Regions from separate parts of the Paenibacillus sp. FSL E2-0201 genome, predicted to be linked through region 2. Evidence: riboswitches for the same ligand, from Rfam matches in the RefSeq annotation. Region 2 holds a riboswitch; the other holds the start of a gene.
What was found. A riboswitch is a leader RNA that binds a small molecule or an ion and turns the genes downstream of it on or off. The one in region 2 is predicted to bind cyclic di-GMP.
Positions count from the first base shown of each region.

Region 1: linked by a shared signal. The riboswitch ahead of NSU15_RS29825 (NPCBM/NEW2 domain-containing protein) and the one ahead of NSU15_RS10785 (DUF6612 family protein) in region 2 are both predicted to bind cyclic di-GMP.

Region 1 is NZ_CP150154.1:6,626,783-6,633,818, forward strand. It holds gene NSU15_RS29825 (NPCBM/NEW2 domain-containing protein) at 1-2,161, opposite strand, end outside; cyclic di-GMP riboswitch class I at 2,420-2,506, opposite strand; gene NSU15_RS29830 (hypothetical protein) at 2,664-3,236, opposite strand; gene NSU15_RS29835 (EAL domain-containing protein) at 3,346-4,329, opposite strand; gene NSU15_RS29840 (sensor domain-containing diguanylate cyclase) at 4,457-5,446, opposite strand; gene NSU15_RS29845 (alpha/beta hydrolase) at 5,487-6,281, opposite strand; gene NSU15_RS29850 (SDR family oxidoreductase) at 6,402-7,036, opposite strand, start outside.
Region 2 is NZ_CP150154.1:2,469,977-2,477,012, forward strand. It holds gene NSU15_RS10775 (hypothetical protein) at 1-408, shown strand, start outside; gene NSU15_RS10780 (copper amine oxidase N-terminal domain-containing protein) at 528-1,745, shown strand; cyclic di-GMP riboswitch class I at 1,859-1,950, shown strand; gene NSU15_RS10785 (DUF6612 family protein) at 2,060-2,908, shown strand; gene NSU15_RS10790 (serine hydrolase domain-containing protein) at 3,206-4,378, shown strand; gene NSU15_RS10795 (ABC-2 family transporter protein) at 4,429-5,250, shown strand; gene NSU15_RS10800 (ABC-2 family transporter protein) at 5,247-6,029, shown strand; gene NSU15_RS10805 (ATP-binding cassette domain-containing protein) at 6,052-7,036, shown strand, end outside.

The DNA of each region.
Region 1 (7,036 bases), 2.6 Mb from region 2:
CATGAATCTCGCTGCTGCCATCCAAGCCATAGAAGTCAAAGATCGTCTTCATCCAAGTATCATAGCCGGTTACGGTATTCAGTGGATTGTTTTCTTGTGTAATAAACTTGTTATACGCTTCTGTAGCCGTTCCTGTAAAAATAACATGATCGCTGACCATTTCTACTACATCAATAAGTTTGCGATCTTGAACATTCGGATGTGCTGCCTTATCTTCATCTAATTTTTGTTTGTAGGTGGTTAGGAAAGCTTTGAATTGTTCTGGATCTGTGGTCTTTGTCATCATAGGGATCTTCGTAAGCCCCTCGAACCGGATCAAAGGTGCTTTCCCTTGTTCCTCAGCTGTATATGGATTGACGATATACACTGTACCGCCCTTAGTCACATCATGTGCATAATAACTATTCGTCGCGAACTCAGGAACGGTTATAGTGTTTTTACCAGGACGTAATTGCACGCTTCTAGCCCAAACATTCCAAGCAGCCTCTTGTTGCGAAAATACTATTGCAGGCAATTTATCAGTAGAAGCTGCGTCTACATAAACATTGATCGTATCTCCAGGCATTGCAACGAGTCCCGTAGGTTGGTTGTTCGTACCGAAACCAATTCTCAGGTTTTGCTGTGCATGCTTTTTCATATCTCCACGCTGTTCAGCCTCAATAATGGTGCCTTCGGTTTGAACTTCACCATTTACTAGCTTCTTAGCCAAATCCAATGAGTCTTTAAGGATTGGATAGAGCGGATGTACTTTTGCCGATTCTTCTAATTCATTGATTGCATTGGCGCTATTATAAGCAGGAACAACCGCACTCATCGTTCCATCTGTGAAAATACCATTCACAGCTTCGCTTACTTTATCCTCTGTATAAAATCTAAATTCAGCCGCAAAAGGTCTGTTAATATTGGCTTTTGTGAACTTGAATTTCAATCTTTTAAACTTCGTAGGCTCGAATTTAAACTCCAGAAAGTCGTTCGTACTAGTCGCGGTTCCGCTAGATACGAGCTGAAAGGTCTCTCCCTTACTCGTCTCTGATGCATAGATTTCAAAAGCTTCTGGGAACCCTTTGCGATTATCTCTAGCCAAGAAAGCCACTCTGTCTAATACTTTGGCCTGTGCTAATTCAAACACGACTTCATTCGTGAAGCTGTCGTCATTATTTTTGTTCGTTTCCCAATGTGTATTAGGCAGATCATCGAGCATGTATTCCGGTTTCGTACCTGGGTAGCTTCCACCATTCACCGTTACTTTTGATACGTTTGCGTTTGGCATTCTATAAGCTTCGCTATAGGCATTTTCGTATGCTGTACCATAGCCTTTTAGCTTCGAAACCTTAGCCGCTGTTGCCTCTATTTGATGATTCTCCAGAAGTACTTTTGCATTCTCTATATCTGCTTGAAACTGCGCGTACAGTGGATGTGTCTGCACTTCTTGTTCTAAAGCCGTTAATTTCTCCATCGTATTAAATGCTGCGCTAACTTGACTCAAGGTATCATCTGTAAATAAATTTTTCATTTTAGTGGATACGGTATCTTCTTTGTAAAAAGAAAACTCAGCCGCACTCGCCCAATCTTGGTTAGCTTTTTTGAAGACAAATTTAAGTCTCTTGAAGGCTGTAGGTGCAAACTGAATCTCTACTACGTCACCTGCTCCGCCTTTATATTCTCCAGAGGATACTAGCGTATAATCGCCTGCATCCGTAGTTGAGCCATAAATATCAAATTCCTGAGCAAACCCCTTCCCCTTTGCACTGGATTGTCTTGCAGCGTATACGATTCTATTTAATTCAGTGGACTCATTGAAAACAAAGACAACCTCATTCGTAAACGTTGAACTATTCGGTTTGCCCGTTTCCCAATGCGTACTCATATCGCCATCCATAGCCTTAGCTATAGGTGAACCTGAGTAGTTACCACCGTTATTGGTAATGGATTTAATATTCGCAGGATTCATTCTAAAAACATCATTATAAGCGCCTAGGATAGCCTTGCCGTACAGATCAAACGGAATAACTGACGCATTGCTGAATAGGTCAGCCTTGCTTTGTACTACAGTGTTCACTACACTTACCTTGCTTACATCACTTGCTAAAGCATAACCTGCCTCACTCGAAAAACTAGCTAACATGGCTGCCGATGTAGCGATCGCAATCATTTTTTTCATCTTTTCTACCCCCCAGATGTAATATGAATCTCTTCTATGCCTAAAAATGGGCACAAAAAAAACTACCCCAAAAGAGTAGCTTGATTGCATATAAAGTTGCATAAAAATTAAGACTTAATTTTTATTAAACCTTAACAAGCATAAACGCCTTCGGCGTCCTTATAAGGACGGTAAGCGTTTAAGCGAGAAATATAAGATATTAAGTATAGGAGTATAACTTATACTTTCTTATATTTTAACAAAAAGCGTAATACACTCTTTGGCAGCTGGCTGACAATAGTTATGATAACCTTAGTCCCTATAGCTTTGCGTCCCTACATTTCCATAGGTTTGCCTATGAAGTTTCGAATACATTACAAAGAGTAACATAACGCTACATCTGATCGCATGATTAAATGGTATGAAATACGAATAGGTAATTGCAATTAGTTTTTCTGTTCTGATAGATATTTTTTATTAACTATCCCAGACTATGAATGATACTTTAGAACTGCTTAGCGGCTTAATCCCCTAGCCCAAACAAACGCCGGAACCAATTCCACACATCACCCGTGATCGGAATTAACCCGAAACCATGCTCTCCAACAGCGATTACACCATATGCCCATTGTCCAATAGCTATCGCACCTCCAGCGATTCGCCCTATGGCTATCGCCCCAAACGCCGTATCGCCTATGGCTATCGCTCCCAATGCTTTTTCGGCTATCGCGATCGCTCCCACAGCCACTCCTGCAATTGCAATTGCTCCCGCGGCAAAGCCAAGCCAACTAAGTGCTATCGCTCCGAGCGCTAACCACATCCCCAGTGATATAGCACCTACGGATAGTACACCGACGCTTATTGCACCTATGGATATCAAGCCTATAGCTACATCTCCAATAGCAATTAAACCAACAGCCGTCTTCACTTGTGGCTTGCTTCCGTGACCATACCCCTGACCTGAGTATCGACCTAAATTGCTGCGGATACTTACCACCGGAAATGATGGAGACGGCCATTGATAATCAATTTCCCGTCCACCTAACCCTCTAGATTCCGCCCAGCGCGTGATGTACTTATGCCATTTCATATCCATCCCGTCCCCCTTCTCAATTACCTTAATTATACAACCCCGGGGTTTGCCTGTACTCAGACTCTGACCTGAAATCCATCTCATCCTCTAGACGGAGATATCCTCATTAGGATCACTGTTTGGGAATAGGATCAGGCTTTCCAAATAAACATCCCTGAAACAACTGATAACCACTCTGCTTAAGCCATTCAAAGTCCTCTCTAAACTCCACACCTTCTGCTAAAGGAACGGATTGTATTTCTAAAGCTTTTTGTAAAAATTGTTTAGCTATTTTCTGTTTGTTCAGATCGCTGGACACACCCTGCACATATTTCATATCCAGCTTCATGTAATGGGGTTTAAGCTCCCATAACATCTCGATTGTGCTGAAGCCCTCGCCAACATCATCTAAAGCGTATTCAAATCCCCGATCCTTGTAATATGTCAAAATAGCTTTCAAATGAGCGAGATCATCCACTTTCTCCGTCTCAACAACTTCAAAGACAAAAAGAGACGGATCGACGCCTAATTGATTGGCCAGTTCAACGGTTGATCTTAAGCAGAATTCTGGAGCGTAGATCGACGTTGGGATAAAATTAATAAACGTTTTTTTATTTAAGGGTGCAGCATATTTTACAGCAGTCATTCTACATAACCGGTCTAAAGCATATAAACGCCCACGATTCCGTGCCGCCGCAAATATCTCATTAGGATAGATTAGGGACCCATCTTCTTTTTTAAATCTGGATAGGAGCTCGTATGCAAAAATCTCTTCCCGTACGTTCACAATCGGTTGGAAGTGACAAGTAACTAAGCCCTTAGTTATAACCTCATCAATCCACTTCATATCAAGTACAGTGGGTAATTCGGATAGAGGTCTCCATGTTTGGTCATCTATACGGAATTCAGCCTGCTCCGACTCCATATGGTCATTACAGAAATCTAGAAAATCCCGCACCCCAGCCTCCTTAATCGTAATCACATTTTCTTCTACCTTATGTATCGTATTACTTCTACTCAAGTGATGAATAACCTCAGGTAAAATCCTTAGATTAAGCTCACCATGAGCCTTGATTTCAAAATTCAGCTCTCTTACTACACAATGATTACAAGCCACGTATACAACTCCTCTGATAATATGTTCTATAAAAAAAGATCCTTATTCTTATCCATTCAATCAACTTCGGTATATTCGATTAGAGCAAAGAGGATGTATCGTTTATAAATAACAAAAAAGCCCCCTGTTAAAGAAGCTTTTCATTCAAATCTATGCTATGCGTGACTCGGTTTCTCCCCTGTTCTTTAGAGGTATAGAGCGCTTGATCAGCTTTTTGCAGTAGGGTGGTTTCTGAATCGGTGGGAATAAATGTAGCTACACCAATGCTCACCGTAATCTGGCCCATTTCCCAAGTTGAATACGCGATAGATTGCCGTAAATTCTCAGCTATGGTCTTTGACTCCGAGACATCTGTATTAGGTAAAAGAAGTACGAATTCTTCACCGCCATATCTAGCCGCAATATCCTCTTTACGAGATTGCACTTTCAAGATACTTGACAATTTCTCCAGCACATAATCACCTGTCTGATGCCCATAGGTATCGTTCACTTTTTTAAAATGATCAATATCTATAATACACAGCGAAAATGCGGCTTGAACTTGGCCATACCCTGCAATCTGCTCTTCCAGCTTCTCTTGAAGAAACCTTCTATTCTTCAGTCCAGTAAGCTTATCTGTATTAGATAGCTCTACCAAAACGGCATTCATCTCCAACAGCTCGGCCTGCTTCTGTTCAATTTCCAAATGAATTCGCTTGAGCTCGGCAAGCGCCTGATCCTTTTCCCAGTAAGCTACTTCTATTTGCTTCTTGGCAGACCGAAGCTCCAGCTCATAGTCAATGCGTTTTCCCATCTGTACCAAGATACAATCAATGATCTCTACGCCTTCACACTCAAACCGTCTGCCATTTAGTAAATATGGAATCGATTTCCCTTCACTGTCTTTCAAATTTATAAATAACTCTTCCACTTGTCCATTTAGATTAATAAAAGGATAGAAGTATGAATGAAAAATAAGCTTGTTTGCCGTAGACATGATAGATTCAAAATGCTTATGCACCAAATCAACCTGTTTATACCCCATACGGTCCAAGAAAGTCTGATTCACGTCCTTGATTATTCCTTCATGGGTAATAGAAACATAGCCACAAGGCGCATATCTTAATCGGTCATCCATGATCTAAATATCCTTTCAACACAGCATAATCTCGTCCAGCTTACGTAAGATATTCATTAATTAAAGTGATGGTCTCGTTAGGATGGCTAATATGCGGGTAATGACCTTTAGCCTCCATCAACCGGAAGGTACTATTATTCAAGTGTTTATGTAGATATTCTCCGGCCGCTATAGGTACGATACTGTCATCCGAGCATTGCAGAATAAGTGTAGGGATTGTAGCCTTAGGTAGATCTTTCCGATGATCCGAAAAGAACGTAACCTCTGCAAATTCTCTTGCGATCACAGGATCTGCCGAAATAAAGCTGCGTTCCAGCTCTTTCGTTAACATCGGGTCAGGGTTGTTCATGGCAAGAGGAGCCATAAAGCTAGCCCAGCCAGCGAAATTCATCTCCATCATCTCCAGAAGCTCAGTAATATCGCTCTTCTCGAAGCCTCCAAAATAAGTATCTCCCTCATTTAAATAACATGAAGAAGGACCAATCATAATCATTTTATCAAAATAATCCGGCCGCTCAATCGAAGCAAGCATCCCGATCATAGAGCTAATCGAATGACCTATAAAAATAATATCTTTAAGTTCCAACGTTTCGATGACATCCAATACATCCTGTACATAGCCGTGGAGCGTATGATATTTATCTGTTGTATATGCACTTAAATCTGAGTTACCCGAACCTACATAGTCAAATAGAACGATTCGATATTTCTTCTCAAAAGAAGGCGTAATAAACTGCCACATGCTCTGGTCACACCCAAATCCATGCGCAAAAAGGATGGTTCTTTCTCCTTCTCCAATCACTTTCACGTGATTCCGCGCCTTAACATCGTTCATTTCATATAACTCCCTCTATAGTTAGCATTCTCTCTATTTTGAAGGGTTAACCTGGAAATATCAAGAGCATAAAAAACTCCGCTAGAACAATCTCTAGCGGAGTTTTTATGGTCGATTAGTTTAGAATGCTGAAGTCCAACCCGCATCGGCAGCGATGATAGCTCCGTTTACAAAACTCGAGTCATCCGAAGCCAGGAATAACGCAACTTGTGCGATTTCTTCAGGTGAACCTACACGAGGAATTACAGCCTGTGTTAGTTGAGTGCGGCTCATGCCGAACTCATTCATATTTTTCATAGAAGCACTAATGTTAGTGGCAGTAGCTCCTGGTGCGATGGCATTACAACGAATGCCTTTGTTGGCGTACATAAAAGCTGTATTTTTCGTCAAGCCTACTACTGCATGTTTGGAGGCAGTATAAGTTGCTCCAGCATGAGCACCACTTACGCCACCGGTAGAAGCGGTATTCACAATAACGCCCTTTCCTTTTTCGAGGAAAATAGGTAGCGCTTTACGTGTGGACCGCATTACACTTTTAGTATTTATATCAAAAATAAGATCCCATCGTTCATCCGTAATATCACCAACAGGTTCGAATCCATCCATAATACCTGCATTATTCACTAGTATATCTAGCGTTCCATATTCATTTACTGCGGTATCAATCATGTTATTGATATCTTCGACTAGAGCAACATTTACTTTCAACGCCTTAGCTACTCCACCATTACTAACGATTCCTGCTGCGATTTGTT
Region 2 (7,036 bases):
AATCAAGATAGGGTTTTATCGATGAATTATGATTTCGTTGAGCCGTTTAGATTTCCATTTGAAGTGAATGAAGTTCGTACGAAGATAGAACTTGATAATCCATATATACTCCAACAATATATCTTTCATTATAAAAACAAGCAGACCACACAGGAAATTAGGTTGATTCTAAGTAAGGTTATAAATGATCCAGAGAAAGTATCTGAACAAGGTAAACAACCTTATACACTAAAAAACGGAAAACAGGCTTATTACGATGAGGATGAGACCAGTCAATCTATTTGGTGGGAGAGCAAAGATGGTTTCTTGGCCCGCTTTGTTTATTATATCAACGGAAATCTTGATCTGTTAGGTGATTACAAACTGGATGATTCCGAACTAGTAGACTTAGCTAATCAGGTTCAATAGTATTTATAGAAACACTTCCCTTCATAAAAAAGTCATCATGGAATGGGACGGAAATATAGAAGAAGTTGAATTAAACAGGTAGAACAAATTACGCCATTATTGAGAATAGGATGTGTTAAATGGTTAGAAAGTTTGCGGTTCTTTTACTGAGCTTTTGCTTGATAATGACTACACCGCTTGTTATAGGGACAGCGTCTGCTGACAAATCTATTCAGTTGTTTGTGAATAATGTAAGGGTTGCTGGCGTTCATCCGATCTTAAAGTCTGGTGTTATGTACGTGCCATATCGCCAATTTTTCTCCGCCATGGGTTATAAGGTATCATTTGATCCCGATACTCGTAAAATCTCAGGGGTCATAAGAGGTGCTGAAATCGAATTCTGGGCTGGTGAGGCTATCATCTACTACGACGGAGTGACTTATTATTTGGATAAAGAGATTCCTGTCCTTAATGGACAAGTGTATCTTCCTCTTCGTTTGGTTAGTAACTTAGCGAAATATTCGGTTAGTTATGATCAATCTAAGCTATCCGTGAGCTTGAAACCGTACGGAGAGGGTCAGGACGCTGCTATTCAAGAACTACTTACGAAATACTACGAAACGTTTAGTCCCCGTTTATTAACATCTGATAATCTTAAATTAGGTTATATGAATCTAGAATATGATTATGAAGCTAATCAACCAATCAGTGAAATCGCAGTTAAAGACTTCAAAGTGACAATAGATCGGATTGAATACACTTCTGCTAGTGAAGCGAATCTTCAAGTAACTTACATTAAGAACACAGAAGAATTGAATCGAGAAGCTGTGTATCTTTTCGATATTCGATATGAACGAGGACAGTGGAAGATCGCGAATGATAGCTTGATTTTTAATCGTATGGAGCTTCCTGCGGATATTGATAAGAAAGCTGCGGCTATTATGGAGAATCATCAAACCGAGCAGAATGCCGTATTGGCAGATCTAAGAACCTATTACAATGCGTATAACTCCGAAAATCTTGATCTTACTACCCAATATACAGACCCCTCGATTATTAAAGAATGGAATGCTGTTGTGTTCAGTTCGGTGACATGGGAAAGTATGATGAAGGGGCACTTTGCCAATTCTGAATCGAGGTACTTGCTAACCGACGAACGAGTCGTTTACCTAGGAGAAAAGGAAGCTGTCGTCCAAGGGAAACTCGATTGGAGCGATGTTACATACAATGAAGGGGGGGACAATGATAAATACGAAGCTCTTATTTACTTGAAATATGTTAAGGGTCATTGGACTTATAATACTGACACCAGCCTAGACCAGGATTTTGATGAAAGAGAAAACAGCAATTTGAATTAAAATTAATCTATTACCTTTATTGTGAAGATAAATGGAAGATAAGTCGTTTACAGGTAAATATGACCATGCTAAAATTGGCAAAGGGACAAACATCCTTTAAACTAATTGAATGTCCGCGTTAAAGGTAAAATCATCGAAAGATGATGACACAAAGCCATGGGTCTAAAGCCTTTCTACAGAAGGAAATGATCGCCAGGCCGCCATAGGGATGTCTTATGGATAGTTCTGAAGGACGTGTAGTCTATTTCGGGCTGTTTTTATTATTCCAACCTATACGGCGTTACATTATCGCAAGGGGCCGAAAGGGGAAGTACATGAAGAGTTTTTTTAAAACAATAGGTACAGGGTTGGCAGCGGGTGCTTTATTGCTGTCCGGAACGGTCGGATGGATGTCTAATCCTCAAGTTGTGTCTGCAGCTACGACAGCAGCAGTCACTGCGGATCAAATGATCAGCAAAGTAACGGCAGCCTCCAAAGCACTAAAGAATTTCCACTTAGATGTGACCAAAAAACAGGATATTCAAAGCGGAGGGGTGCGTATCAGCAACACCAACACACTGAAGCTGGATATCAACCGTCTGCCGAATTTTGCCGCAGCAGGCACCGTCGATAGCAGTCTTTTAAAAACATCTTACAGCCTGTATGCCAATGACAAGGAGTATTACTATCTTGTAGACGGAAGTGAGCTTATCGATGAATCTGAAGACGAGGGTTACGACGATGACGGGGAGCCTATCGATCCCAATGCACAGTATTGGCTTGGACTGGAGAAGGCGGAGTGGAATGCTTTTTACTCGAAAGGTCAATATGATCCTGTTTCCATGCTTGATTCGGTCAAAAGTTATAAAAAATCGATGAAAGTCAACAATGTTGGCGCACAGACGGTCCTACAGTTCACGATAACTGATCCGACAGCAGCTAAGGGAATAATCGCACTGTATGACCAGGAGAATCTCTGGGATGGTGAGACCGTTCAACCGAAAAGCGTAACTTGGAAATTGTTCGTCAATACTAAGACCTGGCAAACGGAAAAGCTGACAGTCGATCTGAGTTATGTGCTGACCAGTGACGGAGAAAAAGATACATACACCACGAAAATTGAAGCTAAATATTCCAAGAATAACAAAGGTACAGCCATTGTAAAGCCGGCCGAACTAGAATAATAAAGGCATTTCATATCGAGTAAAAAGCGCTGTTCAATAGAGCAGCGCTTTTTGCTCGATTCTTGACAGTGGCTACCGGAAGTGAGATCAGTAAAGAATAGTTAAATATATAATTGACCTTCCATTTATTAGGTTTTTAGCGCATGCTATTTATGTAATTAATAAACTGAATTAATTTATAAGTACGTGAAATATCATGTTGTAACTATTACATTGACAAGGTATTATGAGTTAGGTGTATATTTACATTTATGAGAATTTATTGTGTTTTTATTTAATATTAGGGGAGTGTGAACGATGTTATCATCCACAGAGCTTAGTAAGCTGCACGAAGTGAATTACAGGGAGGACCGCTTAGAGGCACTTAATCATTTTTATGGGGATCTCTGTGATAAGAAAGTAGCTGATGGTTATATTTATTCTCTAAGTCGTTATGGGAAAATATTTGCTAATGGTGCCGGGGGACGTTTCAGTTACGAAGAAGACAGCACCCAAGAAATGAAAACGGATACAATTTTTCGCATTGCTTCAATTACAAAGCTGTTTACGGCGACGGCGATCTGGCAGCTTGCGGATAATGGTAAGATTTTTATGGGGCAGCCTGTTAGTTCTATTCTACCGGAGTTTGATGCGGATCCTTTTAAGCCGATTACAATTGCCCATTTACTGACTCATACCTCCGGCATTGCACCAGATCATGGCACTATAAGTGATACTTACTATAAAAGTGCTTGGTGGTATATTTATGAATCTGAGGTTGGAAAAGAAAACTGGATTCAAGCTGGACTTTCCTATGGGCTTCATTTTCCAGTAGGGACTCAATGGATGTATTCATCGTTCGGATATGTGATCTTGGGTGCAATTATCGAGAAAATAACGGGTGTTTTTGCAGAAGAATACATAATGGACAACATTGTAAAACCGTTAGGCATGAAAGATACCTTCTTTGTTATACCGCCAGAGAAAGCGAGTAGGATCGCCATTCGTTCGGAAGGGGCCAAGGAATATCTTCAGAAGCTGCAAAACGGGGAATTTACGGATGAGGAACAAAGGTCTGAAGAAGAAATCAAGCTTCCCGGAACTGGTGGGGGTTTATATTCAACAGTTACTGATATACAAAAGTTCGGAATCATGCTGCTTAACCAAGGGGAATACGAAGGTGGTCATATCTTAAGTCGTATGGCCGTTCAAAGAATGACCAAGCGGTTCAATACTGAGAAAATTCCAAACTACGCATGGGGAGATGGAGGATCGGATCGTCCATACGGACTTGGGCCGGATCTTCGATTTAATGTAAGTACTTCTTACTCTGAAGGCACTTATTTTCATGAAGGGGCAGGGGCATGTGCCTTGTTCATTGACCCTATAGAAAAGATGGTTGCCGCATGGTATCTCCCTTGGCATAAAGGGATATGGGATGGTAGAGGTGTTTTTGGCACACATAATGTGATCTGGTCCGGACTCGAATAAGAAGCTTGCTATTTTTTATGAAATATCTACAGATAGGCAGGATGTGACTTATGTTTGAGATGATAAAGCACCGCTTTCGCCTTATGAGAGCGGTTGCTTTTGTTACTTATAAGGAATGGAGTGCGTACAGGACGCATTCGATGGTTTCTATTTTTGTAGGTCCTGTGTATTTTTTGGTGCAGTATTATATATGGAGCGCTGTTTATAGTGGGGAATCTTCTATTAACGGAATGTCGCTTTCCCATATGCTCTCTTATTTTTGTGCCACGATGCTGATTAACTATTTGACCATGGATTTTGCCGATTGGAATTTACAAATGCTCATCCGCACGGGGAAGTTCATTACGTTCTCTTTAAGACCGATGAATCATATGTTCTATGCGTTGTCTCAGAAGGCGGGGCATAGGGTACTTGGACTTCTATTTGAATTTATACCCTGTTTTATGATTTTCTTTTTTATTTTTCATATTGATGTTTTGCCTGCAAATTTACTTTATGCAATTCTTTCGATAGCAATGGCTTTTATGATGAATTTTTTTATCCATTATAGTATTGGAATGGTCGCCTTTTGGATGGTACAGTCCTCTAGTATTCGTAACTTTTTTAGTCTTTGCGAGGGGATATTCTCAGGATCGCTGATTCCATTAGTCTTTTTTCCAAAATCCTTACAAATGGCGTCCTTTTTCTTACCGTTTCAGTATACGACCTTTCTTCCAGCAATGGTCTATACGGGTAGTTATACTTTAGCTGATATAACCTTATCCATTCCTCAAGTTTTGTTGCTGCAGCTTATAGCCGTTATGATTGCCGGAGTTGTCTGCCGAGGGCTGTATGCGGTCTCGCTCAAGCATTTTACGGGGGTGGGCGCATGAAACGTATGTATCTGATCTATAAAACTTGTATGAAGGCGAATATTGCTTCTGCGATCACTTATCGTGTTAATTTTATACTCAATAGTCTGATTATGCTCATAGGGAACGTATTGTTTCCCTTGGTCACGGTGTTTATTTATAATTCGAATGCTTCATTTGCAGGATGGACCTTTAAAGAGGCGCTGTTAATTCAATCTGTTTTTATTTTATCTACGGCTTGTGCTGGGATTTTTTTTAACGGAATTATGTGGAATACGATGTCCCATGTGGTGGAGGGAACGCTGGAAGTGGTATTAATTAAACCTACCTCGAGCTTATTTTTACTATTGGCTAGATCTTTTGAATTCGAAAGCATCGGGCTTTTAGGAGGTGGCCTAGTCATGTTCGTCTACGCACTTAGCGGAATTGAAGAGGTGACGTTTAGCTCTTGGTTGCTCTTCCTGTTGTTGTTTGGAGCAGGGCTGCTGGTCATGTTTGGGGTGGCGCTTATTGTGGCAGCGATTTCCTTCAAATGGGTGGCGAATTCCCGCTTGCCGGAGATGTTTGAGAGTATTAAGTCTTTTGGACGATATCCAGGAACGATTTTTCCAAAAGCAGTCGTAGCCGTAAGTTCTTTTCTGTTTCCGGTTTCGATGATTGCTTACTTTCCAGCATCTACACTTATTGGACGATGGGAAGCTTATTTTTTTATAGCGATTATCCCGTGTGTGTTATTTGCTGCCTTCGGAATTTGGCTCTATACCTACATGCTTCGTAGTTACAAAAGTGCCGGGGGATGAATTTGTATGAAGGAGAATTACAGTGGACATTATTACCGTCAAGAACTTAACTAAGCAATATGAAACGTATCACCGTGGACAGGATGCAAAAAGTGTATTTAAAAGTCTGTTTCACCGTGAAAAATCGATTATTACCTCTGTGGAGGATCTTTCTTTCAATGTTGGAAAAGGAGAAATCATTGGCATTCTGGGTCCAAACGGTGCGGGGAAATCAACGACTATTAAAATGCTGACAGGCGTTCTCTATCCTACATCGGGAGAAATAAATGTTCTAGGGTACAACCCTCATAAGCAGAAAAATCAATATGTTAAACAAATTGGGGTCTTATTTGGACAGAAATCGCAATTAATATGGGACATTCCCCCTTTGGATAGCTTTTATATGAACAAGGAAATTTATGATATTCCTACAAACGACTTTCGTACAAGACTAGATCGATTTGTTAACATGTTTGAGATCGGCGATATTATCACTAAGCCCACGCGCACCCTTTCACTGGGAGAACGAATGAAATGCGAGTTTATTATGGCGATGCTTCATTCACCGCCTGTAGTTTTTTTAGATGAGCCGACGATCGGGCTGGATGTTATAGCTAAACAAAGAATTAGAGAATTCATTAAACAAATGAATCGGGAAGGCACCACATTTATTCTAACGACACATGACTTGGAAGATGTGGAACGTTTGGTTCAAAGAGTACTTATTATTCATCAAGGTAAAAAAGTATATGATGATAAGTTCTCTGAACTTCGACTTCATCTGGGTGCGAAAAAGGTAGTCAGGCTTTCTGCCGCCACAACGATTGGTGAGATTGATCTGCCCGGGACTCTGCTATCGGAAAGAATATCGGATTACGAAGTGGAATTAATGATCGATACCGGGCAATGTAAAATGGGCGAGTTTCTGCATATTCTTAGCGAAAAGGTAGAGATCCTTGATATTTCAATTAAGGAGATTCCTATTGAAAAGATCATCAGCTCCATTTATGAGATGGATATGGGAGAAC